DNA from 4 places in the Pallidibacillus thermolactis genome. Region 3 is predicted to be linked to each of the others. Evidence: riboswitches for the same ligand, from Rfam matches in the RefSeq annotation. Region 3 holds a riboswitch; each other region holds the start of a gene.
What was found. Region 3 has a riboswitch for S-adenosylmethionine ahead of OEV82_RS12750 (OsmC family protein). Riboswitches for the same ligand answer to the same signal wherever they lie in the genome.
Positions count from the first base shown of each region.

Region 1: it holds a riboswitch for S-adenosylmethionine, as region 3 does, so the genes downstream of both, OEV82_RS00065 (Na+/H+ antiporter NhaC family protein) here and OEV82_RS12750 (OsmC family protein) in region 3, are expected to answer to the same signal.
Region 2: it holds a riboswitch for S-adenosylmethionine, as region 3 does, so the genes downstream of both, OEV82_RS03335 (methionine ABC transporter ATP-binding protein) here and OEV82_RS12750 (OsmC family protein) in region 3, are expected to answer to the same signal.
Region 4: it holds a riboswitch for S-adenosylmethionine, as region 3 does, so the genes downstream of both, metK (methionine adenosyltransferase) here and OEV82_RS12750 (OsmC family protein) in region 3, are expected to answer to the same signal.

Region 1 covers NZ_JAOUSE010000001.1:11,180-18,852, forward strand. Annotated here, with positions in the region: gene wrbA (NAD(P)H:quinone oxidoreductase) at 1-395, shown strand, start outside; gene OEV82_RS00065 (Na+/H+ antiporter NhaC family protein) at 451-1,737, opposite strand; SAM riboswitch class I at 1,843-1,949, opposite strand; gene OEV82_RS00070 (GNAT family N-acetyltransferase) at 2,433-2,876, opposite strand; tRNA gene OEV82_RS00075 (tRNA-Arg) at 3,432-3,505, shown strand; gene OEV82_RS00080 (tetratricopeptide repeat protein) at 3,651-4,643, shown strand; gene tig (trigger factor) at 4,912-6,225, shown strand; gene clpX (ATP-dependent protease ATP-binding subunit ClpX) at 6,628-7,673, shown strand, end outside.
Region 2 covers NZ_JAOUSE010000005.1:76,498-84,170, reverse strand. Annotated here, with positions in the region: gene OEV82_RS03360 (cysteine desulfurase) at 1-257, opposite strand, end outside; gene sufD (Fe-S cluster assembly protein SufD) at 257-1,567, opposite strand; gene sufC (Fe-S cluster assembly ATPase SufC) at 1,592-2,374, opposite strand; gene OEV82_RS03345 (MetQ/NlpA family ABC transporter substrate-binding protein) at 2,757-3,599, opposite strand; gene OEV82_RS03340 (methionine ABC transporter permease) at 3,615-4,283, opposite strand; gene OEV82_RS03335 (methionine ABC transporter ATP-binding protein) at 4,276-5,301, opposite strand; SAM riboswitch class I at 5,472-5,586, opposite strand; gene OEV82_RS03330 (hypothetical protein) at 5,745-6,086, opposite strand; gene OEV82_RS03325 (thioredoxin family protein) at 6,162-6,470, opposite strand; gene OEV82_RS03320 (toprim domain-containing protein) at 6,517-6,879, opposite strand; gene gcvH (glycine cleavage system protein GcvH) at 7,081-7,461, opposite strand; gene OEV82_RS03310 (arsenate reductase family protein) at 7,541-7,673, opposite strand, start outside.
Region 3 covers NZ_JAOUSE010000047.1:7,271-14,943, reverse strand. Annotated here, with positions in the region: gene OEV82_RS12760 (sodium:solute symporter family protein) at 1-893, opposite strand, end outside; gene OEV82_RS12755 (LLM class flavin-dependent oxidoreductase) at 953-2,326, opposite strand; gene OEV82_RS12750 (OsmC family protein) at 2,390-2,839, opposite strand; SAM riboswitch class I at 2,985-3,097, opposite strand; gene OEV82_RS12745 (TatD family hydrolase) at 3,210-3,974, opposite strand; gene proB (glutamate 5-kinase) at 4,497-5,600, shown strand; gene OEV82_RS12735 (glutamate-5-semialdehyde dehydrogenase) at 5,614-6,864, shown strand; gene OEV82_RS12730 (hypothetical protein) at 7,010-7,204, shown strand; gene OEV82_RS12725 (DUF4349 domain-containing protein) at 7,344-7,673, shown strand, end outside.
Region 4 covers NZ_JAOUSE010000076.1:2,036-9,708, reverse strand. Annotated here, with positions in the region: tRNA gene OEV82_RS15300 (tRNA-Gln) at 1-14, shown strand, start outside; tRNA gene OEV82_RS15295 (tRNA-Gly) at 23-94, shown strand; tRNA gene OEV82_RS15290 (tRNA-Cys) at 105-178, shown strand; tRNA gene OEV82_RS15285 (tRNA-Leu) at 195-276, shown strand; partial or broken gene OEV82_RS16225 (ATP-binding cassette domain-containing protein) at 682-1,176, shown strand; SAM riboswitch class I at 1,894-2,022, shown strand; gene metK (methionine adenosyltransferase) at 2,113-3,303, shown strand; gene OEV82_RS15275 (aminotransferase class I/II-fold pyridoxal phosphate-dependent enzyme) at 3,303-4,793, shown strand; gene speD (adenosylmethionine decarboxylase) at 4,794-5,204, shown strand; gene speE (polyamine aminopropyltransferase) at 5,227-6,081, shown strand; gene speB (agmatinase) at 6,074-6,931, shown strand; gene crcB (fluoride efflux transporter CrcB) at 7,173-7,547, shown strand; gene crcB (fluoride efflux transporter CrcB) at 7,544-7,673, shown strand, end outside.

The DNA of each region.
Region 1 (7,673 bases), on a different contig from region 3:
TTGAATGGGCTGATGCTATTATCTTTAGTGTTCCAACTCGATTTGGGAATATGCCATCACAGATGAAACAATTTCTTGATATTCAAGGTGGACTCTGGGCCAATGGGAAAACCGTAAACAAAGTAGTCAGTGCAATGACTTCTGCACAAAATCCGCATGGTGGTCAGGAAGCAACACTTTTATCATTATATACTTCTATGATGCATTGGGGTGCCATCATTGTACCGCCTGGTTATACAGATCCCGTTATCTTTGGTGCAGGGGGCAACCCTTATGGGACAAGTGTAACCGTAGATCAAAATGGAAAAATGATCGGAGATGTAGAAGCCGCGGTCAAACATCAGGCCAAACGTACAGTGACCGTTGCAGAATGGGTCAAGAAGGGGAAACAATAATAAAAAAAGAGGCTAATCGATCTTGTCGATTAGCCTTTTTGCTATATTGATTGGACTAATTGAATGACTTCTTTTTTCTTGGATATCCAACAAGAATAGCACAAATACCGCTAATTCCAATAAGGATTGGATAGAAAGCGTATTGTAGGATGCTGACTGGCGATATTCCGGCAATGCTTGCTGCAACAAGTAATTGGGCGCCATATGGAAGCAGGCCTTGAATGGAACAGGAAAAAATGTCTAATAGGCTTGCTGTTTTCCTTGGTTCTATGCCATATTGTTCGGCAATCTTTTTTGCCAGTGGACCGGTAATTAAAATCGCAATCGTATTATTTGCCGTTGATAAATCGGTTACGCCAACAAGACCGGCAATACTAAATTCGACACCCTTTTTCGACTTAATTTTTCTTGTGGCCAGTTGAAGGAGAAAGTCGATGCCTCCATTAAATTTAATAACTTCCACCATTCCAGCAATTAGTATTGCGAGGAAGGCCATTTCATACATTCCTGCCATTCCTTCGCCAATCGTTTCTATAAGATTCATGATATGGTAACTACCATCTGCTAGGCCAACAGCTCCAGCGAGAACAATCCCTAATGCTAAAACTAAGAAAACATTGATTCCAATTAACGCTAAAACAATAACTAAAATATAAGGAACAATTTTGATCCAACTATAGCTTAAATGTTCCACTTGTGCGGTTTCACCTAGTGTAATCCATCCCAAAATTATACTCGTGACAATAGCTGCCGGCAGCACGATCCAAAAATTGACCTTAAATTTATCTTTCATTTCGGCACCCTGTGATCGTACAGCAGTTATTGTTGTATCTGAAATAAAGGATAAATTATCGCCAAACATGGCCCCGCCAATAATCGCTCCCATCACTAAAGCTACAGCAAAATCGGTTTGCTCACTTATCCCAACTCCAATGGGCGCCAGTGCAACAATCGTACCTACCGATGTTCCCATGGATAAAGAGATAAAACAAGCAATGATGAACAAGCCTACAATCAACAAGTTTTGCGGAACAAACGATAAAGCTAGGTTAACAGCAGAGTCTACGGCTCCCATGCCTTTTGCTACCGATGAAAAGGCTCCGGCCAATAGAAAAATGACCACCATCAACATGACATTTGAATTTCCTGCTCCTTGGCAAAAAATTTCTACCTTTTTTGCAAAAGGTTCTTTTCGATTCATTGCTATGGCCACAGCGCTTGAAATGGCGATGGCTACAATAACAGGGAAAATGTAAAAATCACCTGTAATAACCCCAGCACCAATAAATAAAACTAAAAACACAACAAATGGGATTAACGCCCAAGGATTTCCTTTTTTCATCGTACAACCTCCACAATTCAAATGGGGCACTTCGCCCATAATTACAAAAAGACCTCTTCTTGAAACAACAAGAAGAGGCCTTATATTTGTATCTATAAAACACCCTTCTTATCTTTCAAGTACAACTTGCTGGATTTGGCACAGCAACTTAGTTCCTAAGTTCCGCTGCCGAGATTTCATAGGGCCAGTCCCTCCATCTCTCTTGATAAGAAGAAAAAACTTTATTTTTTTATCACAATAAATAATAGATTACATGATTTTTATTTCTTTATCAATAATCGATGAATGGAAATTTTTTCTTTTGATGTCGAAGGTTGTTTATAAAGCTTGTAAATCATATGAAAAATGCAATGATTACTTTCTGGAAATCATAATACAGCTCCACAAAAGCGTTGATCTGTATTAGGTTAACATCACTTATTGATTCGATCTTCCTCACTTAAACCACTTACTTTGAAAACCTTCTGTTTGTTATCATATTTAGCAAGGAAGTTAAGATTTCGAGCGCTTTACAGATTTAGGAAATCTAGCCATGAATAATGTTTCAATAAAGCACCTTTTAATACATGTCGGAATTGGAAAGGTAGGCATAAAAAAAGTACCGTTCGCCATGATTCAAATCCACCTAAATAAAAATGTAACCTACAAAAGCAATATAGGTTACATTTTTATAATGACAGAAAGGTTCCTGAGCGTTATAACGGCTTTTTAAAAACATAACTAACTTTATCGTAGTTCATTTTCTTTTCATAAAAGCGATGGGCGTCTGCTCGTTGTAATCCTGATGAAAGAGCGACGGTGTCATAGCCATTTTCCTTTGACCAATGGTGTACATAATTTAAAAGTATTTTCCCATATCCTTTTGAACGACTGTTTGCATCGGTAACTAAATCACATACCCATATGAATCTTCCATAATATAAAGTAATCATTGGCATAAAACCTGTTACGGCTACCATTTTTTCGTTATCATATAAGGCTACTAGTCTATAATTCTCCTTTTCTGTTGCTTCTTGAACTAAAGTTAAATATTCCTCCTCACTTAAATGGGTCCGTAATTGTTTCATTATTGGATAGGCTTTTTTCCAATCTTGCTCGCTTGTAAGCTCTTGAATATCAATCGATTTTTCATTTGTCATTTCCTTTCATCCCCTTCTTTTTGACTTACACACCATTATAATTGAATCAGAACGAAATTTAATATAAATTTATAATTTTTTAAAAATATTAATAGAAATGCTAGTACAAAAGGAAAAAGGTTGGAAAATCCACCTTTCACCTTTGGATTGTTCCACATAGTCCCATATTGTTCGAAAAGGAAATATGTGTTAAAATAAAAACGTCCAATTTGATAAATAAATGTATAATTGTATACCATGTCCCGGTAGCTCAGCTGGATAGAGCACGCTCGAGTAAGCATCTTCGAATCAACAACAGCGTACCAATCGAACGGCATCTTGAATAAGCTTACTGAGATTGGGACGACCCAAAAAATATTGGATTAGAGTAGTAAAACAAATGAATAATTGTAATACCATGTCCCGGTAGCTCAGCTGGATAGAGCACGCTCGAGTAAGCATCTTCGAATCAACATCAGCGTACCAATCGAACGGCATCTTGAATAAGCTTACTGAGATTGGGACGACCAAAAAATTGAATTAGAGTAGTGAATAAATGTATAATTGTAATACCATGTCCCGGTAGCTCAGCTGGATAGAGCGACAGCCTCCTAAGCTGTAGGTCATGAGTTCGAATCTCGTCCGGGACGCTAGAACCCCCCTTATCCTTGTATAAGGGGCTTTTTATTTTGTTGAGTGGGGTAGATCCAACGGCGTGAATCCCAAATTCTTTTGAATTTCCACGATATCCATGTTAAACTGTCCAAAGAAAATATAGCAAAGCGTGGGATTTTTATGGAAAAAGATCCGAAAGCAAATGATAACGTCATTCCTTTTCCCCAATTAGAACTACGTTTACTTAATAAAGGACGACTTTGCCTTGAAGAAGGTAATGTGAAAGAAGCCATCGAATATTTAGAAGAAGCGAAACGGATCGATGACGAAAACCCTGAAATTTTATTTACTTTAACAATCGCTTATGTGCAACAAGGGAATTTTTCGAATGCCAAACTGATTTTAGAAGAAATGATGCGTTTTGGCATCGGGGACTACTTTGAAGTTGTCGAACTCTATGTCACTGTACTTTTTCAATTACATGAGTATAAAAAAATCAACACATTGTTAACAATGCTATTAGATGAAGAGCAAATCCCAGAACATAAACTTGATCAATATAGAGAACTACTGCAGTTAAGTCAAAAATTAGCGGATGAACAGAAGAAAAAAACGAATCGAGATCCAAAAGAGCTATTTAAAGGTGATTTTCAAAAGGTACTTCAAAATATTTTGGAGCTTGATTTAGAAGATGTTCACACATTTATCCATGAAATCGAAAGTTTTCTACGAGATGATTCAAAGGATGCCTTTGTTAAAACAATGATCATCAACGCATTAAAGGAAAAGGGATTTGAACGGAAAATACAAGTTCGGAAATTTAATAAATCGATCACATTAAATCCGTCTTCTTACTTTTCTGTTCAAGATGTACCGTTTTCCCGTGAAGTTAAACAGTATATTGAAAAAGCACTTCGTGATGATAATCCAAGTTTATTGGAAAATGCACTGACTTTATGTGAAAATTTCTTTTTTGCAATTTATCCGCTTGAAAAGGAAATGACCAACCCACTTCAATGGGCAATCGCAATTCTTGCTATAACAGCCTCTTATTTTGACCAAAATTTGGAAGAAATGGCGTTTATCAAGACGAATGCTGCGCATATTTCTGAAGCGGAAGTTGAAGAAGCGAAAGCCTTTGTGTTGCATGTTGAAGAACACTTTATGAAATAATCTGTAACTAGAATATAATGAAAAAATAATGTATGTTATAAATGTTTGGATATAGGATTTTCACTTAGATGTGTTGAAACATCTTAAACCTATGATATAATGATAGGGTTAGAATTTCTGTTCTTTTTTACATGCCTTGTGACCATTTTTTATGTACGATAGTTCTGTTTACTATTTTTTTGGACTTATTCTTACATATCGTCGCACAAGGTGTCATTACAAGAACAATATATAATATTGATAAATAGATGTTGGAGGGAAAACAGGTATGTCTGCAAAATTTGAAAAACTAGAAGGCAACCAAGGGAAATTAACTGTCGAAGTTGATGCAGAGACATTTAACAAAGCCCTTGATCAAGCTTTCAAAAAAGTAGTAAAACAAGTAAATGTTCCAGGATTCCGAAAAGGGAGAGTTCCACGTCCAATTTTCGAACAACGTTTTGGTGTTGAAGCATTATACCAAGATGCTTTAGACATCGTTTTACCTGAAGCATATACAAAAGCTGTTGAAGAAACTTCCATCGAACCAGTTTCACAACCTGAAATTGATATTGAACAAATTGGTAAAAATGAAGCTTTAATCTTTACAGCTGAAGTAACACTTAAACCTGAAGTGAAACTTGGCGAATATAAAGGTTTAGAAGTTGAAAAAGTAGACACAGAAGTAACAGATGAAGACGTTGAAAATGAACTTAAAGAACTTCAAAAACGTCATGCAGAATTAGTTGTTAAAGAAGATGAAGCAGCAGCTGAAGGCGATACAGTTGTAATCGACTTTGAAGGTTTCGTTGATGGCGAAGCGTTCGAAGGTGGAAAAGCTGAAAACCACTCCCTTGAATTAGGCTCTGGTTCATTCATTCCTGGATTTGAAGAACAACTAATTGGTGTTAAAGCTGGTGAAGAAAAAGAAGTTAACGTAACGTTCCCAGAAGAATACCATGCTGAAGAATTAGCTGGCAAAGATGCTGTTTTCAAAGTAAAAGTTCATGAAGTAAAAAGTTTAGAATTACCTGAACTTGATGACGAATTCGCAGTAGACGTTGATGATGAAGTAGAAACATTAGATGCTCTTCGTGAAAAAATTAAAAATCGTCTAAAAGAATCAAAAGAACACGAAGCAAAACATACAATTGAAAATGCGGTAATCGAACAAGCTGCTGAAAATGCAGAAATTGATGTACCAGAAGTTATGATTGAAAATGAAATTGATCGCATGATGAAAGAATTTGAACAAAGATTACAAGCACAAGGTCTAAACCTTGATCTTTACAAACAGTTCTCTGGTCAAGACGAAAGTGAACTAAAAGAACAAATGAAAGCAGATGCTGAAAAACGTGTTCGAGTAAGTCTAACTTTAGAAGCGATTGCGAAAGCTGAAAATATCGAAGTTACTGATGAAGAAGTTGAAAAAGAATTAGAAAAAATGTCTGAAACTTACAATCTTCCAGTAGATCAAATTAAACAAATTCTAGGTTCTACAGATTCAATTAAGGAAGACTTAAAATTAAACAAAGCAGTTGAATTACTTGTCGAAAACAGAAAAGAAGTAGAACCTAAAGAAGAAGTAACGGAAGAAGCTTAATAATAAACGTAAACGCAATTCAAACTTCGTTTTATGAACATGACAAACAAGGCGCGACATTTTTAGTTTCGTGCCTTGTTTTATCACATTAAGCACAATTTAAAATGTTGATTGATGTCCCTTTTAATATTTGACGAGCAAGTTGAATAGAATGAATTGCCACACAACTCACTTTCACATATAATAGTCATTAATTTAACTGTTTCATCGTTCACCTAGTTTTTACCTAATATGATTAAGAATCGTTTGTACAAACTATACATAATCAATCATAATCATTTTGTTTCCTATTTTTGAAAACAATATGATACAATCCATATACATATAATTGATTAAAGAATACCGAAGAAGAACGTATTGAATGAGCTTGCGTTTTATGAATAGTTTAAAGGGGTGAGCTGTATGTTTAAGTTCAATGAAGAAAAAGATTCATTAAAGTGTTCCTTTTGTGGGAAAACACAAGATCAAGTGCGGAAATTAGTTGCTGGTCCAGGCGTTTATATATGTGATGAATGTATTGAACTTTGTACAGAAATTGTGGAAGAAGAGCTTGGTAATGAAGAAGAAGTGGAATTTAAAGATGTTCCAAAACCAATTGAAATTCGTAAAATTTTAGATGAATATGTTATTGGTCAAGATGATGCAAAGAAAACATTAGCGGTAGCGGTTTATAACCATTACAAACGAATCAATACGAAAAGCAAAGTTGATGATGTTGAATTACAAAAAAGTAATATCAGTTTAATCGGTCCAACAGGTAGCGGTAAAACGTTACTTGCTCAAACATTAGCTCGTATTTTAAACGTTCCTTTTGCTATTGCTGATGCCACTTCATTAACAGAAGCGGGATATGTCGGTGAAGACGTTGAAAATATTTTGCTTAAATTAATTCAAGCAGCTGACTATGATGTAGAACGTGCTGAAAAAGGGATTATTTATATTGATGAGATTGACAAAATTGCACGTAAATCCGAGAATCCTTCCATTACAAGGGATGTTAGCGGTGAAGGTGTGCAACAAGCATTATTGAAAATTTTAGAAGGTACTGTAGCAAGTGTACCACCTCAAGGTGGCCGTAAGCACCCACATCAAGAATTTATCCAAATTGATACAACGAATATTTTATTTATTGTGGGTGGAGCCTTCGACGGTATTGAACAAATCATTAAACGTCGTCTTGGTAAAAAAGTGATTGGTTTTGGTTCTGAATCATCTGTCGTCGATGAAAAAGAAGACTTGTTATCAAAGGTATTGCCTGAAGACTTATTATCCTTCGGGTTAATTCCAGAATTTATCGGACGTATTCCGGTAATTGCGACATTAGAAAAATTAGATGAAGAAGCATTGATTCAAATTTTAACAAAACCAAAAAATGCCCTTGTGAAACAATATCAAAAATTATTACAATTAGATGATGTTGAGCTTGAATTTGAAGAGGAAGCTTTAAG
Region 2 (7,673 bases), on a different contig from region 3:
ACTTCTTCTCGTGAAGCAGCATTAATAAATTTTCGTACCTTATCGCGGGCTCCCTCGAATCCATCCGTTGCTTTCGTCCCTAACGTGTGTACACCTCGATGGACGTTCGAATTGTACTCTCTATAATACCTTTCCACTGATTCAATAACGGACAACGGTTTTTGGGAAGTAGCTGCACTATCCAAATAGACAAGTGGACGACCATTAACCTCTTGATCTAAAATTGGAAATTGGCTACGAATGTTCTTCATATCCATTAGCGGATTTTCCTTTCAATTACCTCAGTTAATTGTTTTTTAACACCTTCAATTGGCAATTGAGTAACAACCGGTGCTAGGAAACCATGAATAATTAAGCGTTCTGCTTCATCCTTTGGAATTCCTCTTGATTGTAAGTAATATAATTGAATCGGATCAACACGTCCAATGGATGCAGCATGTCCTGCTTGCACATCATCTTCATCTATGAGAAGGATTGGATTTGCATCTGCACGTGCTTTTTCACTTAACATCAATGCTCGAGATTCCTGTTGTGCATTTGCTCCACTTGCACCATGTTCAATTTTACCGATTCCGTTAAAGATAATTGTGGAGTTCTCTTTCGCAATCCCGTGTTTTAAAATGTAACCTTCGGATTTTTTACCATGGTTGATGACCGCTGTAGTGAAGTTTTCCGTCTGTTTACCTGTACCAGCAACAACAGTTTTAGCATCACCAACTGAACCATCGCCGTATAAGTTTGTAATATTTTCAGAGATCGTATCTCCGTCGTTCATTAAACCTAAAGACCATTCTAAGCGCGCATCTTTTTCCGTATAACCTCTTCGATTCACATAAGTTGTAATCCCACTTGCTAACGTATCAACCGCACCGAATTTAACATTGGCACCTTCGTTAACTACAACTTCTGCAATAATATTAGCGACACCTTCTGTTTCTACGTCAATGGATAAATAGTTTTCAACGTATGTGACCGAACTATTTGTATCAGCTACGATTAAGACATGGTTGATTAATGGCGCATCTGCATTGTCTTGAACAAAAATAGCTTGAACTGGCTCTTCAACTTGTACGTTTTTCGGAACATATAAGAACACTCCACCATTGACAAGAGCTGCATGGAATGCTGCTAATTTATGTTCATCAACTTTTACAGCTTCAGTCATCAAATATTTTTGTACTAGCTCTGGATGTTCTTTAACTGCTGTTAGAAGATCAGTGAAAATAACACCTTTTTCTTTTAATGTTTCAGAAACTTTTAATAAAGCCGGCGTTTGGTTCCGTTGAACATATAAGTTTGTCACTTCTCCTTCTAAATCTAGTAAAGCCTTTACTTCTTCAGGCAATTCATCTACAGAATTATACGCTTGGTTTGTTACTGTATGTTGTTTAAAACTAGTAAAATTCCATCTGTCAATTTTCGTCTTATCCGGTTTTGGCATTTCTAACGTATCCATTTTCTCTAATGCACTCAACCGAAAATTTGTAAACCATTCTGGTTCATTGTTTGCTTTCGAGTAAGACTCGATGTAGCTTCTTTCCAATGAATGTTGTGTATCAGTTGTCATGATTATCCTCCTTACATTACGTATTTAGGCGTTTAATTCCGCTTCATCTTTAATGCCGAGCTCTTCTTTAATCCATTCATATCCTTCTTCTTCAAGACGTTTTGCTAATTCTGGTCCACCAGATTTAACAATTCGGCCATTCATCATAACATGTACGTAATCAGGAGTAATATAGTTTAATAAACGTTGATAGTGTGTAATCATTAAGCATGAGAAGTCTTCACTGCGCATGGAGTTAATTCCTTTTGCAACAACTTTCAACGCATCAATGTCAAGACCTGAGTCGATTTCATCTAAAATTGCGATGGATGGCTCAAGCATCATTAATTGTAAAATTTCGTTACGTTTTTTCTCACCACCGGAGAATCCTTCGTTCACATAGCGTTGCGCCATATTTAAATCCATTTCTAAATATTCCATCGTCTTATCTAATTTTTTAATAAATTGCATTAATGGGATTTCGTTTCCTTCCTCACGTCGTGCATTAATCGATGAACGTATAAAATCAGCATTTGTTACACCGCTAATTTCACTTGGATATTGCATCGCTAGGAACAGACCTGCTTTTGCTCTTTCATCTACTTCCATTTCAAGTACATCTTGACCATCTAATGTAACGCTTCCGCTTGTCACTTCATAAGCTGGGTGTCCCATAATAGCAGATGCTAAAGTAGACTTACCTGCACCGTTCGGACCCATAATCGCGTGAAATTCGCCCGGTTTAATTTCTAAATTTACACCTTTTAAGATTTCTTTATCTTCAATTGATACATGAAGATCTTTTAAAACTAAAGTTGATCCAGCCATTTTGTATACCTCCATTTTTTATGTATATGAATATTACTCATTCTCAAATTATTATCATTATTATCTTATAACAAATAAAAAGTATTATCAACTCTTGTGAAACTTGAAAAATTAGGATTCTCAAAAGATTTCTATATAATTGAATTGAGAATTTGAAAAGTAAATGATAAATATTTTTAAAAGTTGTTTCCCATTTACTATTTTTTGAAAAAACATATATTTGTCAGTTATATATAAACACATATTTCTGTACAAGAGCTTTTTATCGTTACTTGCAATGAATAAGGGACTAGGTAAATTCCTAGTCCCTTCCATTTTACACTTAATAATTTTCAATTACAAATTTCAACATTGATTTTTAATTTACCACTTTTTGAGAAAATTATTCGCTTGCAGGCACAACTGCACCGTCATAATTTTCTAAAATAAAGTCTTGAATCTCTTTTGATTGAAGTACTTCAACTAACGTCTTAATTTCTTCTTTATCCTCATCACCAGCATTCACAGCAATGATGTTTACATAAGGATTATCCTGACTGCCTTCTTCGATTGCAAGACTGTCTTCTATTGGATTAATATCAAACTCTAATGCATAGTTAGAATTAATGACAACTAGGTCGCCTTCACCTTGATTGTAAACTTGCGGAAGGATTTCTGGTGCATATTCAAAATCAAATTTTAAGTTTTTTGGATTTTCGACAATATCATCTAATGTTGCAGATCCTTTTTCCACACCATCTGCTAATTTAATTAACCCTTCTTTTTCAAATAAGGCCAATATTCTTCCATGATCCGGTTTATTACTACTAATTAATACAGTTGCACCATCTTCAACATCTTCTAATTTATCATATTTTTTTGAATAAATACCGATTGGCTCAATATGGATACCACCGGCATTTACAATATCATAACCTTTTTCTTCTTTTTCAAGCTCTAAGTACGGAATATGTTGGAAAAAGTTCGCATCTAAATCCCCTTCAACAAGGGCTTGGTTAATTAATTCGTAACCGGAGAACTCTGTAATTTCTAATTCAATACCTTTCTCCTTCAAAATAGGTGCTGCTTGTTCTAAAATTTCAGCATGTGGAACTGCTGTTGCTCCAACAACTATTTTTTTAGACTCTCCATCACTTGATTCACTCGTATTCCCTTCGTCTCCACCACACGCAGCCAACGTAACAGTTAAAAAAGCTGTAAATATTAATGTTAATAGTTTTTTCATTTGAATTTCCCCCTCTTATCTTTTATCTAATCTCTTTGTTATAAAGTCTCCAATAAATTGGATGATAAATACAATAATTAAGATTGCAATTGTCCCAAATAGCGTCACGTCGTTATTTCCACGGACAAATCCATATTGGTGAGCATAATTCCCTAATCCACCTGCTCCAATAATTCCAGCAATGGCTGTATAACCAACTAATGCTATTGCGGTTACGGTTAAACCAGATACAATCGCAGGCATTGATTCCGGAAGTAATACTTTAAAAATAATTGTACTTGTTCTTGCTCCCATCGCTTGGGCTGCTTCAATAACCCCTTTATTGACTTCTCTAAGTCCAATTTCCACCATTCGCGCATAAAATGGTGCAGAACCAATAATTAATGCAGGCAAAGCTGCATTCGGTCCAATCATTGTACCCATAATGCCTTTCGTAAATGGAATTAGTAAAATGATTAAAATGACAAAAGGAATAGCGCGGAATATATTCACAACAGCCGCAATCATCCAATTAATAAACTGATTATGCCAAATATTCCCTTTAGAAGTTAAAAACAATAGTAAACCTAGTAATATACCGAATATAAAAATAAAAACAAGTGAGATTCCCGTCATATAGAGAGTTTCATATGTTTTTTCCCAAAACTTATCCATTTCAACATTTGGAAAGAGGGCCTCAATCATGACTAATCACCTCCACTCCAACTTGTTGTTTTTTTAACTGTTCGATTGCCTTATCAATATGTTCGGTATCTCCTACTAACTGGATAAGTAATGTTCCATAAGATCCAGTACGTGTTTGAGAAATTTTACCTTGAAGAATATTAATAGAGATCGATTGTTCTTTTATAAGTTCTGAAATAATGGGTTGCTCCGCAGTTTCCCCGATAAATGTCAATTTTACGATCTTACCTGTAGAATATTTCTCAAGAAGATGTTGTACAGCCTCCATCGTTTCTTCTTCATCCGTAATTTGTTGTACAAAGCGTTTAGTTATGTCAGTTTTTGGGTTTTTGAAAATCTCCATCACTGGCGCTACTTCAACAACTTTACCATTCTCCATTACTGCAACACGATGAGCAATCTTACGAATGACATGCATTTCATGGGTAATGAGAATGATCGTAAGTCCCATTTTTTTATTAATGTCAAGAAGCAAATCAAGGATAGAATCCGTTGTTTCCGGATCAAGTGCTGATGTGGCTTCATCACAAAGTAAAACTTTCGGATTATTTGCTAAAGCTCTGGCAATTCCGACTCTTTGTTTTTGACCTCCACTTAATTGAGAGGGATAAGCGTCTTCTCTCCCTTCAAGTCCTACTAATTTTATTAACTCTTCAACACGTTTTTTCCTTTTCGCCTTAGGAACACCAGCGATTTCCAACGGAAACGAAATATTATCTCGAACCGTACGTGACCATAGTAAGTTAAAGTGTTGGAATATCATTCCAATCTCTTGTCGTGCCTTTCGTAATTCGGCACCTCTTATCTTTGAAATTTCTTTCCCGTCAATTGTAATGGTCCCTTTTGTTGGCCTTTCTAAACCATTAAACATCCGGACTAACGTGCTCTTACCCGCACCAGAATACCCGATAATTCCGAATATTTCTCCTTCTTTTATATTTATTTTTACATTATCTACCGCAGTAATCATGCCGGATTTTGTCTTAAACACTTTTGTTACATTGTTTAAGGAGATCATCATGCTCCTCCTTCCTTCTCTGATGTCCTTACTTTTATTTCTCTAAAACAACAAAGTCAACATGTAAAAATACAATTTTCATTGAGTAAAAGATTAGAATGAATAAAATAAAAAATACCTTTCTACTAAGATAAGTAGAAAGGCACGCGAATATATATCGTATGTCCTTTCTCTTATCTTTCAAAGCAAAAAATTGCTTTGTGTGACTTGGCACCATTTCAATACCATTGTATTGACGGTTGCCGGGTTTCATAGGGCACATCCCTCCACCTCTCTTGATAAGAGCAAGACCTAACTATTCAATTATTGATTATGTTTAGAATTGTAGCACCTATTTATTTAGACGTCAACAATTTTTTACACGTTTTTACAGTTTGATAAATTTTAATATTCCGTCATTTTTTATTCATTTTTTCAATAAGAAACCACCGCCCTTTTTAAAATCATTGACTTGTTAATGGTAGTTTTTGGTTAAACCAAAGGATCGCTTCCATCATGAGTTGATGACGGAAGCTCCCCTCAACGATAATAGAATTTAATTCTTTAGCATCTTGTAATTTCATATGTCCATATAAAATTTCATTTAATACTGTTGAATCCCCTGATAACACTACATCCGATGTTCCTTCCCAATTATCAATAATTTCAATACATTCTTTTGACAATTGGATAGTAAACAGCTGATCTTTTGTTTTTATTTTCAAATATGTTGATTCGTTTGGAAATAAGAGGGCACGAAATTTATGGTTCACCAAGGTCTTTTTTAGTCGAGCGGTATCAATCATCGGATTCCTCCTAACCAGTTTGTTATCTTTTTCTGCGTTTAGGTAGGAAATCCTTTTTTTGAAATGATGATTCGTTTAACTTTTTACATTTAACTTTTCATAAATATAAGTAACAGAATGGAAGGCATATATTTTTTCTTTAATTTCACCTTCATAAAAGATTAAAAGGCACGGCACACTTTCTACTTGAAAGGATTTCGCAAGTTCTGGCAAGTAATTTAAATCCGCTTTGCCAATAAGGAAATCCGGCATTGTATTGCTTACAATCTCTAACATCTTTCCTGCCAATTGACAAGTGCCGCACATCGGAGTGTATAAATAAAACGCACCCTTTTTTCCAGAATTTAAATGTTCAAAAAACAATTCCTTCGTCCATTGTTCCATGATGTTCATCCTTTATTCCCGACTCTAAAAATAATACGATAATATGTTAACAATTTATATTATTAATTAAATATTTTGTGTGAACGTGTATATTTGCCTGTAATAAAACGGAAGCAATATGTTTATCCGGTGCAGTTGCTACTTCGCGATACATACGGTCAATATATAAATGCTTTGCCTCAGGAAGCTCCCGTTTAAATTGTTTTCGCAATTTTTCTCCTGAATTATCAGCATCTACAAGTATAAACACTTCCTTGTCATAAAGACAATCGATAAGCTCATCTAATCGACTTAAACTTAATGTGCCATTGGTACAAATGATTTCTACTGGTTCATTCACAACTGATTGTACTTTTTTCTTATCCGTTTTGCCTTCCACAATAATTACCTTCTCAACATAACGAATCATAATTATCACCTGTTTATTTGTAGTATAATTAAAACGTTATTTCTTAATAAACTATGCAATAAATGCAAAATATTGAGAGATTCAACGAAAATGATTCATTTGTTCTAATGTTATTATATGCGAGTAAAATAAAAACGCCTGACCAATCAGACGTTTTTATATGGACTTATAAAATAAAAAATATATCAGTCCTTTTCTTTATTATTCACTAATTAATTTATCATAACCTTCCGAAGATAAAAGATGATCCACTTCACTTAAATCATTTGCCTCAAGTTCAATCATCCACGCCTTTTCATAAGGTGATTCATTGACAAGTTCTGGGCTATCATTTAACTCTTCATTAACAGCAACAACTTTACCGCTAACCGGTGCATATAATTCAGAAACTGTTTTAACCGATTCTACACTTCCAAAAGGTTCATTCACTTTTAACTCAGTACCTACTTCTGGTAGTTCTACGAAAACGATATCTCCTAGTTCGGATTGTGCAAAGTCAGTGATACCGACACGCACGATGTTTCCTTCAACTTTTACCCATTCATGTTCTTCAGAATAACGTAATTCCTTTGGCGAAGCCATGTTCATCCCTCCAAGAAAATATGTATCAAGTCCATCATACAAGATGTGATCTCTTTCTGACAATCATTATGTAAAAGTGTTAGGACCAATTTTTTGCAAATTCTTCTTCTTTAAAACCAACGGTAACTTTATGACCATCCGTAACAATTGGCCGTTTTATCAAATAACCATCCGAGGCAAGTAACTCAAGTAACTCTTCCTCACTTGCTGTT
Region 3 (7,673 bases):
ATCCCACCAAATAAAGTGACAACGCAACAGAACATCACTAATACATATACGAGTATCATTTTGCCGATGTCTTTTTCATTTTTTAATCCTAATACTTTATTAAATAACTGTGGGGCAGTTGCAGCAAAGGCTGCTTGAATTAGGATTGCTCCAATTACGGCAGAAATGGAATCAAAATAGGGTGATTCCGGATTGAAAATGCCAACTAAATTTGGATTTTGGGCGTTTAGATTTTCCGTAATCACCTCAAAAGTATTCGTAATACTTCCTTCCCAAAAGTGAACTATACCTGATATAAAAATGATGATCCCAGCCAGTGTCATCATTATAATTTGAACAGCATCTGTATATAAGTCAGCAAGCGTTCCGCCAATGAAGACGTAAACTATGACAATGGCAGCAATTAAAGTAAGCGCTGTATGATAAGATAACCCCATTGTGAACTCAAACACTCTTGCTCCAGCAACAAACTGAGCAGCGATATAAAAAATATTAAACAAAAGGAGAAGTGCTGTACCTACTCTTAAAATGTCACTATTATAGTAATCGCCTAACCAATCTGGTAAAGATAAAGATTTTTGCTTTGTGTTTATCTTTCGCACCCTTTTTGCTACTAATAGAGCGCCGATCGGCCCTCCACCAAATATCGCTAACATCAGCCATAGATTGGCATAGCCCCATTCATAAGACCAACCTGGATAACCTAAAAATACAGCGGCACTTAGATATGTGGCAGCAAATCCCAGCCCTAAAAGGACTGGGCCGAGTTGACCGCCGCCAATCGCAAAATCATCAATATTTTTTGTACCTCGACCACCAAGGTAACCTAATAGAATCATAATCAAGACAAAGATCGTCATACCTATCCATATATATAATTCTAATACGTTCATGGACACCCTCCGTTTACGCAAAATTTAACCGATTTTTGACCTACTTGTCGAGTGGGCATTTACTTGACAGCGAGACTCAATTTTTTTGCATGATGGTTGTCAGGTAAGTATACATGACCTTTTCCAAATAAATTTTCTCGTAATGTTCCAGCTTCGTATTCTTTACGATATATTCCTCGTTTTTGTAATTCAGGAACGACATAATCGACAAATTCTCTGAATGTACCTGGTGAATAGGCAAAAGCAATGTTGAAGCCATCGACATCACCTTCTGTTGCCCACTGTTCAAGCTTATCGGCAATTTGCTCAGGTGTACCTATAAATTTAACTGTTCCGTTTCCTAGTCCATGATTTAATACAGCTTCTCGTAAAGTCCATTTTTTATTCGGATCTTTTCCGTAAAGATCAAGGTTTCCCTGCATCGCTTGCGTTTCCATATCTACAATATAGTCATCTGGATTGTAAGTTGAAAAGTCAATGCCGGTATGACCGGATAATAATGCAAGTGTACCTTCGTAACTAACATGGCTTTTCAATTCTTCATATTTTGCAATTGCTTCTTCTTCTGTAGAACCAACAATCGGTAAAACGAGCGGGAATATTTTTATATCATCTGGATTTCTACCGTATTCCTTAGCTAGTGTACGAATATCATTTGAGTATATTTTTAATGCATCGAGTGAATGATGCTTTGTAAATACAGCTTCTGCATGTTTTGCTGCAAATCGTTTCCCCTTAGGTGAAGCACCAGCTTGAAATAAAACCGGCGTACGCTGTGGCGAAGGTTCTACAATGTGCGGTCCAGGCACGGAGAAAAATGCCCCTTCATGGTTTATTTCATGAACTTTGTCTGGATCTGCAAACGCATCTTGTGCGATATCAAGTGTGACAGCATCATCTTCCCAACTATGTTCCCATAGTTTATAGACCACGTCTAAAAATTCATCTGCTCTTTCATAACGAAGGTCATGGGGTAGTCGACTTTTAAGGCCAAGATTAATTGCTTCACTTTCTAAATAAGAGGTAACGATATTCCAACCAATTCTTCCCTCCGTTAAATGATCCAATGTTGAGAGTTGACGTGCTAATGCATAAGGTTGTGCATAGGTCGTTGAAATCGTCACAGCAAACCCAATATGTTTTGTGGCTAGTGCCATCGCTGAAATCGGTAGTAAAGGATCATGTGCTGGAATTTGGACTGCATTTTTTACAGCAGGTTTATAGCTGTTTTGATACACGCTATATGTTCCTAAAACATCGGCAATAAAAACAGCGTCAAATTTCCCTTTTTCTAATGTTTGAGCAACATCAACCCAGTAAGACAACCGGTTATGATAGCGGCTATGATTTTTTTCATGTTTCCATAGTCCAGTTGAATGTGGGGACGGAGAATTTTGAACGAATCCATTTAAATGTATTTGTTTACCCATCATGACACCCTTTCCATTTTTAAAATTAAGTAGCCATATCTGATTACTTGGTATTAGATTGTTTTTTTATTTAACAGGTTTTTCAACGACAATTTTTGAAGTTAAATGAACAGGATTTTTAATCGTATCACCTACAGGGCAATGGTTTTCCACAAACTGAATAAATGTTTCTAATTTTTCTTTTGGAGCATCTGTTGAAATCACAAATTTTGATTCAATATGAGAATATCCAGGTCGGACATCGGATTTATTTAAAAAACCGTCCGTATCAAGTTCACCTTCCAATTCAATTTTAAGATCCTCAATGTTGATCCCAAATTGTTTCGCATAAGTTTGGATAACAATTGCCTGGCATGCACCAAGAGCAGAAAGAACAAGTTCAACAGGGTTTGATCCTTGATCAGTACCACCTAATGAAACTGGTTCATCAACAATGACTTTGTGACCTCTTGCTTCCGTTTCAATTAATAATTTTTCCTTCCATGTAGCCTTTACATTAAATTTTTCAATCGCCATTTTCCAATCACCTCTAAATATTTTTTAATTAAAAAAAGAAAGTTTAAGTTCATAGATTTTTGTACATCACCTCCAAAATAAAATGACCTCTTAAAATAAGAGGTCATGTGATGTACGAAAAGAATATTTTCATATATCACAATCCCTCTTATATTTCAGGTTTGTCATTTCAAACCTGCTGGAATTGGCACCGTTTGGATCTTTCCAATGGTTGCCGAGGCTTCACAGGGCCAGTCCCTCCACCTCTCTGTATAAGAGTAGATTGTAAAAATATTAACTTTTAACTGGTTAAATTTTATGTTTATTCTAAATAGTTCATTACAAAAAGTCAACACAAATTTTTTGAAAAATTTATTACGGTGCTAAAGTACTAAAAAATCGAATAAAAAAGGATGGTGTTGTTGTATAACTGTCTGTAGACTTCATCAACGTGTGTCGATTTGATTTTTGCTAAATAACGGATGGTTTCATGTATCATTTTTGGATGGGTCTTTTGTCCTTGAAATGGTCCTTCAAAGGGCCAAGGTCCATCGGTTTCAACCATCGTTAATGATAGGGGATATGTGGCTGCGATTTTTTGGATTTCGTGTTCGTAAGCTAAATCGGGAGTAAAAGATATAAAATAACCATTTTCAACCATTTGTTGAATGGTTTTGGTATCCCCTTTAAACCAGTGAAAATGGGCTTTTTGGATGGAGTATTTTTCCAATAAATTTATAACGATTGGAGCATCTTCGTAAATCGCATGAAGTGCAACAGGTTTATTCCATTTTACAGCTAGTTTAAAAAATTCCTCCAATAATGCAAGATAGCCTTCAAGACTTTTTACATTTGTATAATAAGGGAGTCCGACTTCTCCGATGGCAACCATAGCTTGATGATTTTTATCCATGAATTGAATCAAATCTGCCAGTTCTTCATCGGTTGGCAAGGGTTGTTCTGGATGATAACCAAAGGCGAGTTTGATCCTTTCATCTTTTTGATATAATGCTAAATTTTCAACAGCAGAAGAAAGATTCGTTGATACCGATATTAAGCTATGAATTTGATAGTGTTCCATTTCTTTCATTATTCCTTGTTGTTCTTTTAATGTGTATTGATCGAAATGAATGTGAACATCGATTATTGGTTGCAATTACATCACCTACATATTTAAAATTTCTAATTTATCATACCTTTGTTTCATCATTAAAGTCTACGTTTATTATTCCGAAGAAGAAGTTTCCAAGAAACGATTCAGAAATTGGATAATGAACTTATTGTCCGTTGTTATTATGTAAACTTGATACCACTCACGGATTTGTCGAAAAAATCAATAAGATAATATTGACAACTTATATTTTTCGTCCCATAATATATTCAATAATATTCGAACGTTAACGAAGGACTAGTATGCAGTGCTTGCTATGGCAGAGAGCGGAATCCGGAGGCTGAAAGATTCCGTCATAGTCAACTTGCAGAACCTACCTTCCGAGTCCCATGCAAACATGGGCGTTAATCTGCGTTAAAGATTTGAGGTGGGGTGTTTGATCACCCAATGAAGGTGGTACCGCGGAAGATAAGCTCTTTCGTCCTGTCAATGCAGGATGAGAGGGCTTTTTTATTTAATATTAAATAGATTGTTAACTTAAGATAAAAACAAGATGAGGGATTTCATATGTCTAAGGAACGAATTGTTGTAAAAATAGGAAGTAGTTCACTAACCAATCAAAAAGGGGAAATTGACTATGCAAAGTTAAACGATCATGTTGAAGCTATTGCTGCCCTTCGTAAAGAGAATCATGAAGTTATTCTCGTGTCATCGGGTGCAGTGGCCGCAGGGTTTAAAAGTTTAGGATACCCGGCACGTCCTGTTACATTAAAAGGAAAACAAGCAGCTGCAAGTGTAGGGCAAGGGTTGCTTATTCAAACATATATGGAAAAATTCCAAGCTTATAACATTACAGCTGCACAAATCTTGCTTACCCGCTCTGACTTTTCGAACCGTAAACGATATCAAAATGCGTTTGCAACGATATCGGAATTGCTTGACCGAGGGATTTTACCGATTATCAATGAGAATGATACGGTGTCGGTCGATGAGCTCACCTTTGGTGACAACGATATGTTATCAAGTCTTGTAAGTGGGTTTATTCATGCTGATCGGCTCATCATTTTAACGGATATCAATGGACTTTACGATGGCAATCCGAGAACAAATCCAAAGGCAAAAAAGTTTTATTTTCTTGAAGAAATAACTGAAGACTTGTTCCAACATGCTGATGAAAATGGTTCGAAAGTAGGGACCGGTGGGATGAGGTCGAAGTTGCTTGCAGCTCAAACAGCTCTATACTTAGGTGTTTCCGTCTTTATTGGTACAGGTTTTGGAAGAAATAAATTATTGGATGTATTGGAAGGAAAAGGTGATGGGACCTATATTGTTAATCGAAGTCAAACTTCAATAAACACAAAAAGGCAATGGATTGCTCTTCATTCCGAATCAACCGGTCATCTTTATATTGACCAAGGAGCCGTTGAGGCGATTTTATACCATGGTAAAAGTTTATTATCACCCGGTATTTTCAAAGTTCGAGGTGCTTTTCAAAAAGGTGACGTTGTTGAAGTAATGGGGGTAAATGGCCTTATCGGTAAAGGACAAGTAAGTTGTTCATCAGAAGAGTTAAGTGCTCATATTGAGGAGCGAAAGGAAAAGGGGCCAGAATTTCAGGAACCAGCAATAGAAGTCATCCATCGCGATAATTGGGTTCAATTAAAACGTTAGGGAGGAGATTCAAATGGCGAATGAAGTACTGGAAAAAGGGAGATTGGCAAAAAGGGCAAGTTATAAAATGCCAAGTTTACGAACAGAAGATAAAAATGTGGCTTTAGAAAGGATTGCGAAACAATTATTGGAAGATGAAGGAGAAATTTTACAAGCCAATCAAGTTGACTTAGAAGCCGGTCGGAAAAATGGGTTATCTGAAGCGGTGCTTGATCGAATTATGTTAAATTCCGACCGAATTAAGGCAATGGTAGAAGGAATTCGTCAAGTAATAGAATTACAAGATCCCATTGGCGATGTGTTAGAAACGATCACGAAAGAAAACGGTCTATATATTGAAAAAAGACGAGTTCCAATCGGTGTAATCGGCATGATTTATGAAGCAAGGCCGAATGTAACAATCGATGCGGCCACCCTTGCTTTAAAAACGGGTAACGCGATTATTTTGCGAGGAAGTTCTTCAGCTAAATCATCGAACATTGCGCTTGTAAAGTCAATTCATACGGCATTAGAAAATAGTAGAGTCCCTGTAAATGCTGTTCAATTAATTGAAGATACTTCAAGAGAAACGGCAAAAGCATTATTCCAATTAAATGAATATTTAGATGTACTCATTCCACGCGGAGGTAAAAACTTAATTCAAACGGTGGTCCGTGAAGCAAGTGTACCGGTTATTGAAACTGGGGCTGGAAATTGTCATATTTATATCGATGAATCAGCAAAACCATCCATGGTCGAAGAAGTCGTACTAAATGCAAAATTACAACGCCCGTCTGTTTGTAATGCTGTTGAATCTTTATTAATTCATGAAAATTGGTTTCATAATTTTGGTAGACAACTTTTAGATAAATTAGCACAACATCAAGTGACGATCCATGGCGATGAACAAGTAAAAGCAGCTTATTCTGATGCTGTCCTTGCTACTGAAGAAGATTGGGCAACGGAGTATTTATCTTTAGATCTAAGTGTAAAACTTGTAAACAATATGGAAGAAGCAATAGAACATATTAATACTTACGGAACAAATCATTCTGAAGCGATCATTACGGAAAATGAGAAGAATGCGAATACTTTCTTACAAAATGTTGATGCGGCGGCAGTTTATCATAATGCGTCAACACGATTTACGGACGGATTTGAATTCGGTTATGGAGCTGAAATTGGAATTTCAACGCAAAAACTACATGCAAGAGGTCCAATGGGCTTACCAGCATTAACATCGAGTAAATTTTTCATAAAAGGAACGGGGCATGTCCGTCAGTAATTCTTTCGAGTTGACTACCACTTATTGTGGTAGTTTTTATTTTATGTCATTTCATAGAATATATAAAGTTTGCCATAAAGGAGGAAAAAAACTTTATCTATAGAATAGATACAAAAAGGACAATGAAAGAAAGTGAGGGACTTTGTTGTTACTTATATTTGTTGTATGTGTTTTGTTTATTATGATTGCATTTATCGGCACTATGCAAGTTGCTAAAGATCCAAGCGACGATAATTACTATGCTGAAAAAGGAAAAAATATGAAGCGGCTTTTTTGGATTTATTTTGCGTTACTTCTTTTTGTACTAGCTGTTGTACTAGCAATCATCTATTACAATTAATCATTTATTTCAATTCATAGATGAAACATTTTTTATCATTGTAAAACAGCGATAAGTTGTCTCTTTTTTGTTTAAGAAACGATGCAACCTTTTTGATTATTTACCGTCATATTGATAAACATTCAAATGGGGTGTCTAGTTGAAAAAGGTTGCTCATATTGTATTTTGTTTTTTCATCGTTTTTCTGTTAACCGCTTGCAGTACTTTAGATGAAAAAGGAAGTGATGCACATTCACAAAAAATGTATGATCATGCCAGTTCAGCAGAAGAAAGTCGTCAAGTAGAACAAGACTTGGCTGTTGAACCGGAACAAAGTTACTTGGAAAATAAGAAGACAATGGAAGGAACAAAATTGGATGACATGGGGCGGAAAGTAACTTATTCTGCAACTTTACAAGTAGAAGTGAACGATTACCATCAATCACTCGATAATATTGCAAAAAAGGTAAAGGATTGGAATGGATACATC
Region 4 (7,673 bases), on a different contig from region 3:
TCCAGCTAGCCCAGTATTTTTTGCGGAAGTAGTTCAGTGGTAGAACACCACCTTGCCAAGGTGGGGGTCGCGGGTTCGAATCCCGTCTTCCGCTTATTCAAATTGGCGGCATAGCCAAGTGGTAAGGCAGAGGTCTGCAAAACCTTTATCACCGGTTCGAATCCGGTTGCCGCCTCCATTATTTTTTCTTTTTTGCCGGTGTGGCGGAATTGGCAGACGCGCACGACTCAAAATCGTGTTCCGTAAGGAGTGTCGGTTCGACCCCGACCACCGGTATCTTTAAGTTATAACGAGCTAAATTAAGCAACGATAGAACACTCACAAATGTTGATTTATCAATGTTTGTGAGTGTTTTTTTGTTTTTTGGGAAATGGGAAAGAGGTTGAAAAAGGGTAGGATTTGAATTTGTTTTACACAAGGAAATTTGACATAGTATCTGCAATTTATTCAACTTGAATTATATTTTTATTTTATTTAGTGAGTAGGTGGAAGAAGGATTTTTTTACAACAATAACTAAATTAGTAATGGAAAAAGTAAAGTGGTGTTGACATTGAACAATATTATATCTGTACAAAATTTATCAAAAGTACACCGAATCCCCAAAAGAGAAAAAGGTTTTTTAAATGGAATCAAAGGACTAATAAAAACCAGCTGTAACTGAAAAAGTAGCATTAAAAGATATTCATTTTGAAATTGCTGAAGGAGAAATAGCAGCGTATATAGCTCCAAATGGAGCAGGTAAGTCAACTACAATTAAACGATTGACAGGACTACTACCTTCAGGTGGTCAGGTATCTGTAAAAAATCTTAATCCATTTAAATATAGAAAACAACTTGCTCAGATTACAGGAGTCCTATGGGACAAAGAAGTAATTTGTGGTGGGATTTTCCCTTAAAAGATTCTTATGATATGTTAAGAATAATAATACAAAAGAAAATATGAAGAGTGGTCAAAATATTTAATTGAGACAATAGGGATAGAAGAATTATTATCACAGCATGTTCGATTACTTTCTTTAGGACAAAGGATGAAAGCAGAAATAGTATCTATATTTATACAGAAACCAGAAATAGTATATTTAGATGAGCCTACAATAGGATTGGATGTCGCAACGAAACAGAAAGTAACTGATTTTCTTATGCAAATTAGACAAATTGATTTGCCTTGTTTGTAATTATTTTTTAATATCTGTACATGAATAGCAGTCATTACTGTTTTATTGAAATACGTTTAATAACTTTTGTTTTTTATACTCAACTATATACGTTGAATAAGCTATATAACTAATTGTTACGAAAGGAAGATATGTTATGGAAAATAAGTACAAGGAAAAAAAGAAAATTAATATGATCATTTCTATTATTTTTATATTAATTGGAATCATTACTATAATAAGGCTACTTGGAAAATAGTAATATCAAATGCCAATCCCCTCTATTTCCACAAAAATGTTACTTCAAGACATAACAACGTTTTAATTTAAATCTTTAGTAAGATTATTGGATCCGATAAAAAATGTATACACCTTCATTGACTTCATATTTTTCTATTATTTCGGTAAACTATCATAATTGTGCCAAAAAAGTTACAAGAAAAAATTCATTATTCTATCCAATGTACATACATTTCTTTGGTGGCATCAGCTCATTTATCCACGGCTAAAAATAAGGGAATATATATCTTTAAATGGTTCTTTCTACCTAAATTTCAAAACGGTAAAGAAGTATTGAAAGTTATATCGTTACAATTTCTTGTGAATATTGTGCCAACATTTACCAGTGTAAATTTCATGCTGTCTAGTCTATTATTCTTAAAATTTTTTAAAAAAATAAATTGACATGAACACTGTTATCCTTTACTATTAATTCCAGCATAAATAAAGTCTATCTCCATCTTATTAATAACCGCTGAGACGAGGGGTCAATGATGCGGTGGCAAACCAGTTTTGTTCATATGAACAAACAAATATGGGTGCCCAACCTGAGCGCAAAGCTTTGAAAAGTTTTGCGAACAATAAGAGGATAAGCAGCTGATATTAATCGAAGCTTTCCTTAGGTTGTTGGGGAGAGCTTTTTTTGTGCCATAAATATAAAATTGGAAGGAATGGTTAATGTTGGCAGAAAAAATTTTGTTTACGTCTGAGTCTGTTTCAGAAGGACATCCTGATAAAATCGCAGATCAGATCTCAGATGCAGTATTGGATGCTGCATTAGAACAGGATCCGTATGCAAGGGTGGCCTGTGAAGTCTTTACAACAACAAATACAGTAATCGTAGGAGGAGAAATTTCTACGACTGCTGATTTAGATATTGAAAAGATAGCACGTGAAACTCTATTAGAAATAGGATATACAGATGATAGATTTGGAATTGATGGTCGTACTTGTGATATTCAGGTACTTGTTCATACTCAATCTCCAGATATTGCAATGGGGGTTGATCGTTCAAGCGATACCATGGCCATTGGGGCAGGAGACCAAGGAATTATGTTTGGATATGCAACGGATGAAACTCCGTCTTTAATGCCGCTTGCGCTTGAACTAGCCCATACACTAGTGAAGAAAGCATCCCAATTACGTAAAAGTGGAGAATTTAAATGGGCACGTCCAGACATGAAATCGCAAGTTACGATTGACTACACGATTCAAGATCAACCGAAGATTGACACCATATTAATGTCCGTTCAACATGATGAGGATTTTGATGAAGATGTATTCAAAACCTTTGTTATCGAAAATATCATTAAACAAACAGCACGAGAATTTAACTTAAATGATTCATTCCGAATTTTGATTAATCCGACAGGGCGTTTTGTTGTTGGTGGTCCGCATGGAGATACTGGTTTAACTGGGCGAAAAATTATAGTTGATACGTATGGCGGTGCAGCAAAACACGGTGGTGGTGCTTTCTCTGGAAAAGATTGTACAAAAGTTGACCGTTCAGCAGCCTATGCTGCTCGATATGTTGCTAAAAATATTGTGGCAGCAGGTCTAGCTAGGAAATGTGAAATTCAGCTTTCTTATGCGATAGGAGTTAGTGAGCCGATTAGTATTTCAGTTGATACATTTGGAACAGGAACCGTTCCACATGAACAATTACTAAAAGCAATTCGCGAAGTTTTTGATCTAACACCAGCTGGTATTATAACAATGCTTGATTTAAGAAGACCACAATTTAAACAAGTAGCCGCATATGGTCATTTTGGAAGAGAAGAATTGGATGTGGCCTGGGAAAAAACAGATAAAGTAAATGAACTACGGGAAGCAGTAGCTCAGTTTGAACTAAATGGGGTTGGCCAATAATGAACGAGGTAAAGGAGTTTTCCACGCAGAGAACGTCGCACATTAGTCAAGAGCAAATGCCATTATTTAATGCACTCGTTAATTATGCCAATAGTGATGTGGTCCCATTCGACGTTCCCGGACATAAAATGGGCGCAATGATGAATCCATTGAAGAAGGCATTAGGGGAAATGGCGTTAAGAATGGATGTTAATTCGATGAAAGAACTAGATTTACTCAGTCATCCAAAATCCGTTATTAAGGAAGCCCAAGAATTAGCTGCTGAAGCTTTTGGTGCAGACCATGCGTACTTCTTAGTGAATGGAACAACGGTAGGAATACAAGCTATGATTATGGCAGTCTGTAAGCCAAATGAGAAGATCATCGTGCCTAGAAATGGTCATAAATCCGTCATGGATGGGATTATTTTGAGTGGGGCCAATCCGGTATTTATTCAGCCAGAAGTAGATTATCATTTTGGTATTTCCCATGGGGTATCGGTTGAAAATGTGGATAACGCAATTAAGGCGCATCCAGATGCAAAAGCACTTTTAATAACATATCCTACTTATTTTGGAACGATGACTGATTTAACAAAAATTTGTACAATCGCCCATGAACACGATATAACCGTTATTGTCGATAGTGCACATGGCGCACATTTGAATTTTGTTGAAATGGTTGACCCGATTTCGGCTGGCGCTGATGCTGTAACCATTAGTATGCATAAAACTGGGGGCTCTTTAACCCAGAGTTCATTATTATTGTTAAAAAAGAATCGGATAAAACCAGAAAAAATTCAAAAACTGTTAAGTATGCTTCAATCCACAAGTGCGAACTATCTATTAATGAGTTCATTAGATGTAGCAAGAAGAGAACTGGTTCTATATGGAAAAGAACGATATCATCGCTTAAAGCCAATTGTTGAAAAGGCGATACGTGAAATTGAGTCGGAAACCCATTTTGAAATATTAAAGGATGAGTATGTTTCGAAACATTTTCACCAAACCCATGATTGGACAAAATTGGTTATTCGAGTGAATGGGATCGGTTTAACAGGTTTTGATGTTTACACATTATTAAAGAAAAAATATGGGATACAAATGGAACTAGCAGAAGGATATGTTGTCATGGCAGTCATCACAAGCTCTGATACGGAATATTCGATTGGAAAACTCGTTTCTGCCTTGAAATATATTGATAATAACTATGGGGAAAAAATGGTCGTTATGTCTCCACATGTCACTACTGATCAAGTTAATGAGTTGATTTTGAGTCCAAGAGAAGCCTTTTATTGTGAACATGAGCAGCTTGCAATCGATGACTCGATTGGTAGAGTCAGTGCAGATACATTAATGATCTATCCACCAGGAATCCCACTTGTAATTCCAGGAGAATTAATATCGCAAGAGGTAGTGAAACAGTATCATTATTACAGACAATTAGTCGGTGATGTTTTAACAGAAGCAAAAGAAAAAAATTATATTACAGTAGTAAAGGAGAAGATATAGATGGGGTTAGCATTATCGACATTAGGAAGACATGTATTAGTTGAGTTTTACGGTTGTCCAAGTGAAATTATTGAGAATAATAAATTAATCGAAAAAGTTATGAATGAAGCTGCAGATTACGCAGGAGCAACAATTGTAGAATCGGTATTTCATCATTTTAATCCGTATGGTGTATCAGGTGCAGTTATTATTGCCGAGTCACACTTAACCATCCATACTTGGCCAGAATATGGGTATGCTTCTGTTGATATTTATACTTGTGGAGATTCAGTCAGTCCATGGAAGGCGGCAGAATATTTAAGTGAAAAATTAAAAGCAAACAGGACTGAATCATTTGAAGTACCTCGAGGAATGGTCGATAAAATTAAACAATTTGCTGAACGTGATATTAAAGAAGTCACAGTTAAATAAGTTGAGGAGAGGGAGTTTAATTATGAATTGGTATACTGAACAATGGAGTAACGATTGTAAGTTTTCGATTAAATATAATAAAGTTTTGCATAGCGAAAAAAGTGCCTATCAACAAATTGATTTTTACCAAGGCGATGAGTTTGGAACCTTCTTTACCTTAGATGGATTGATGATGGTGAACGAAAAGGACGAATTTATTTATCACGATATGATTGTCCATCCAGCCTTTGCAACAAATCCGTCAATTAAAAAAGTATTAATTATTGGCGGTGGTGATGGTGGAACTGCCCGTGAAGTACTTCGTTACAAGACAGTAGAAGAAGTTGTTATGGTAGAAATCGACGAACGTGTTTTCCGTTTATGTCAAAAGTATTTACCAATAACAGCAAAAGGAGTGGAAGAGGATAGCCGAATGCAGCTTCGTTTTGAGGATGGATTGGCATATGTGAAAAATGCTCCAGATGAATCTTTTGATTTAATTATAGTGGATTCGACTGACCCAATATCTGTCGGCGAAGGATTGTTTACAACCGCTTTCTATCAAGAATGTTATCGAGTTCTGAATAAAGACGGTATTTTAATTAACCAGCATGAATCGCCATATTTTGCAGAAGATGCGTCACATATGAGAAGAGCCCATAAAAAAATTAAAAGTATCTTCCCTATTGCGAAAGTGTATCAATATCATATGCCAACTTATCCTTCTGGGCATTGGCTTTTTGGTTTTGCTTCTAAAACCTATGATCCTATTAAAGATATTCAAGCAGAAGAATGGGAAAAATTTGGTTTGAAAACGAAATATTATAATACTGATTTACACGTAGGATCATTTTGCTTGCCAACGTATGTGAAGGAGGAACTGGAGCGAGATGAATAAACCATTAAATGTGAGCACTTTTATTGGCTGTGAAGAGACGTATGAAAAAGCAGATGTCGTATTGTTTGGTGTCCCATTTGATGGTACAACCAGTTTCAGACCAGGAACCCGTTTTGCAATGCAAGCCATTCGAACAGACTCATACGGATTAGAGACTTACTCTCCATACTTAGATAGAGACTTGGAAGAAGTATCAGTCTTTGATGGAGGAGATTTGGAATTACCTTTTGGTAATACGAAAAAGGTTCTCAATCAAATTCTGGAATATAGTCGAGAGGTTGTTAAAGACGGGAAGAAATTTTTAATGGTCGGTGGCGAGCATTTAGTGAGTCTACCTACTATTCAAGCAGTCTATGAAAAATATCCAAATTTACACGTGATTCATATTGATGCCCATACTGACCTTCGTGACGAGTATTTAGGAGAAGAGCTTTCTCATGCGTCGGTTATTCGTCGTTGTCATGATTTTCTTGGAGATGGACGCATTTTCCAATTCGGTATCCGTTCCGGTATGAAATCGGAATTTGAATGGGCAAAAAAACATACGTATTTGGAACGTTTTTCGCTTGATACATTAAAGGAGCAAATTGAAAAACTAAAAAATGTCCCTGTATATGTAACGATGGATTTAGATGTTCTTGATCCTGGAGTTTTTCCTGGAACAGGCACTCCTGAACCAGGCGGTATTACGTATCGGGAACTATTGGATGCAATCATGCATTTACAACAATTACAACATATGGTAGCAGCGGATATTGTAGAACTTTCTCCTCATTATGATCCATCTGGTGCTTCTACGGCTATTGCATGCAAAACAGTAAGGGAAATGTTACTAACGCTTGCAAAATAAATAATGGTCATCTTAGCAGAAGTTAACTCTTTCGTTAGAGTTCTTCTGCTTTTTCTATAGGTTATTTAAATTGTTAGTGGCAAATATTAAACTGAAAATAATATATATTTGGTTATTCAATATACATTTATGGCAAAATTGAATGGGAAGGAAATATGAGCAATGTGTTTTACAAAAGAATTTTTGAAGAATTAATTATAGCGCGGGCTTTCCATATTTAAAATAGAAGTGAGGGACATTAATGGTATATTTATTAGTTGGCATAGCAGGAGCATTAGGTGCGATGGTTAGGTATATCATTGGCTTAGTATTGTTTACCAATGCCATGTTCCCAATGGCAACTCTAATCATAAACCTTATCGGAAGTTATTTGTTAGCATGGTTTACGACCAATCTGTTCCAAAGAATTGAAGTTTCTCCTGAGTTAAAAACTGCTATTGGAACTGGTTTTGTTGGTTCCTTTACAACATTTTCAACATTAAGTGTTGAAACAATAAATTTATTTAGAAATGGATTGATCTATATGGGGATTCTTTATATTCTTTTCAGTTTATTTGGAGGGCTCTTGATGTGTCGATTAGGTTATAAACATAGTGTAAAGGAGAAAATGTTATGATGGGCGTCCAAATTTTATTAATTGGGATTGGAGGATTTTTGGGGGCAATCGCCCGTTTTTTGATCAGTCAAATAAAATATCATAAACGCCCCAACTTTCCGATCGGTACATTTACTGTGAACGTAA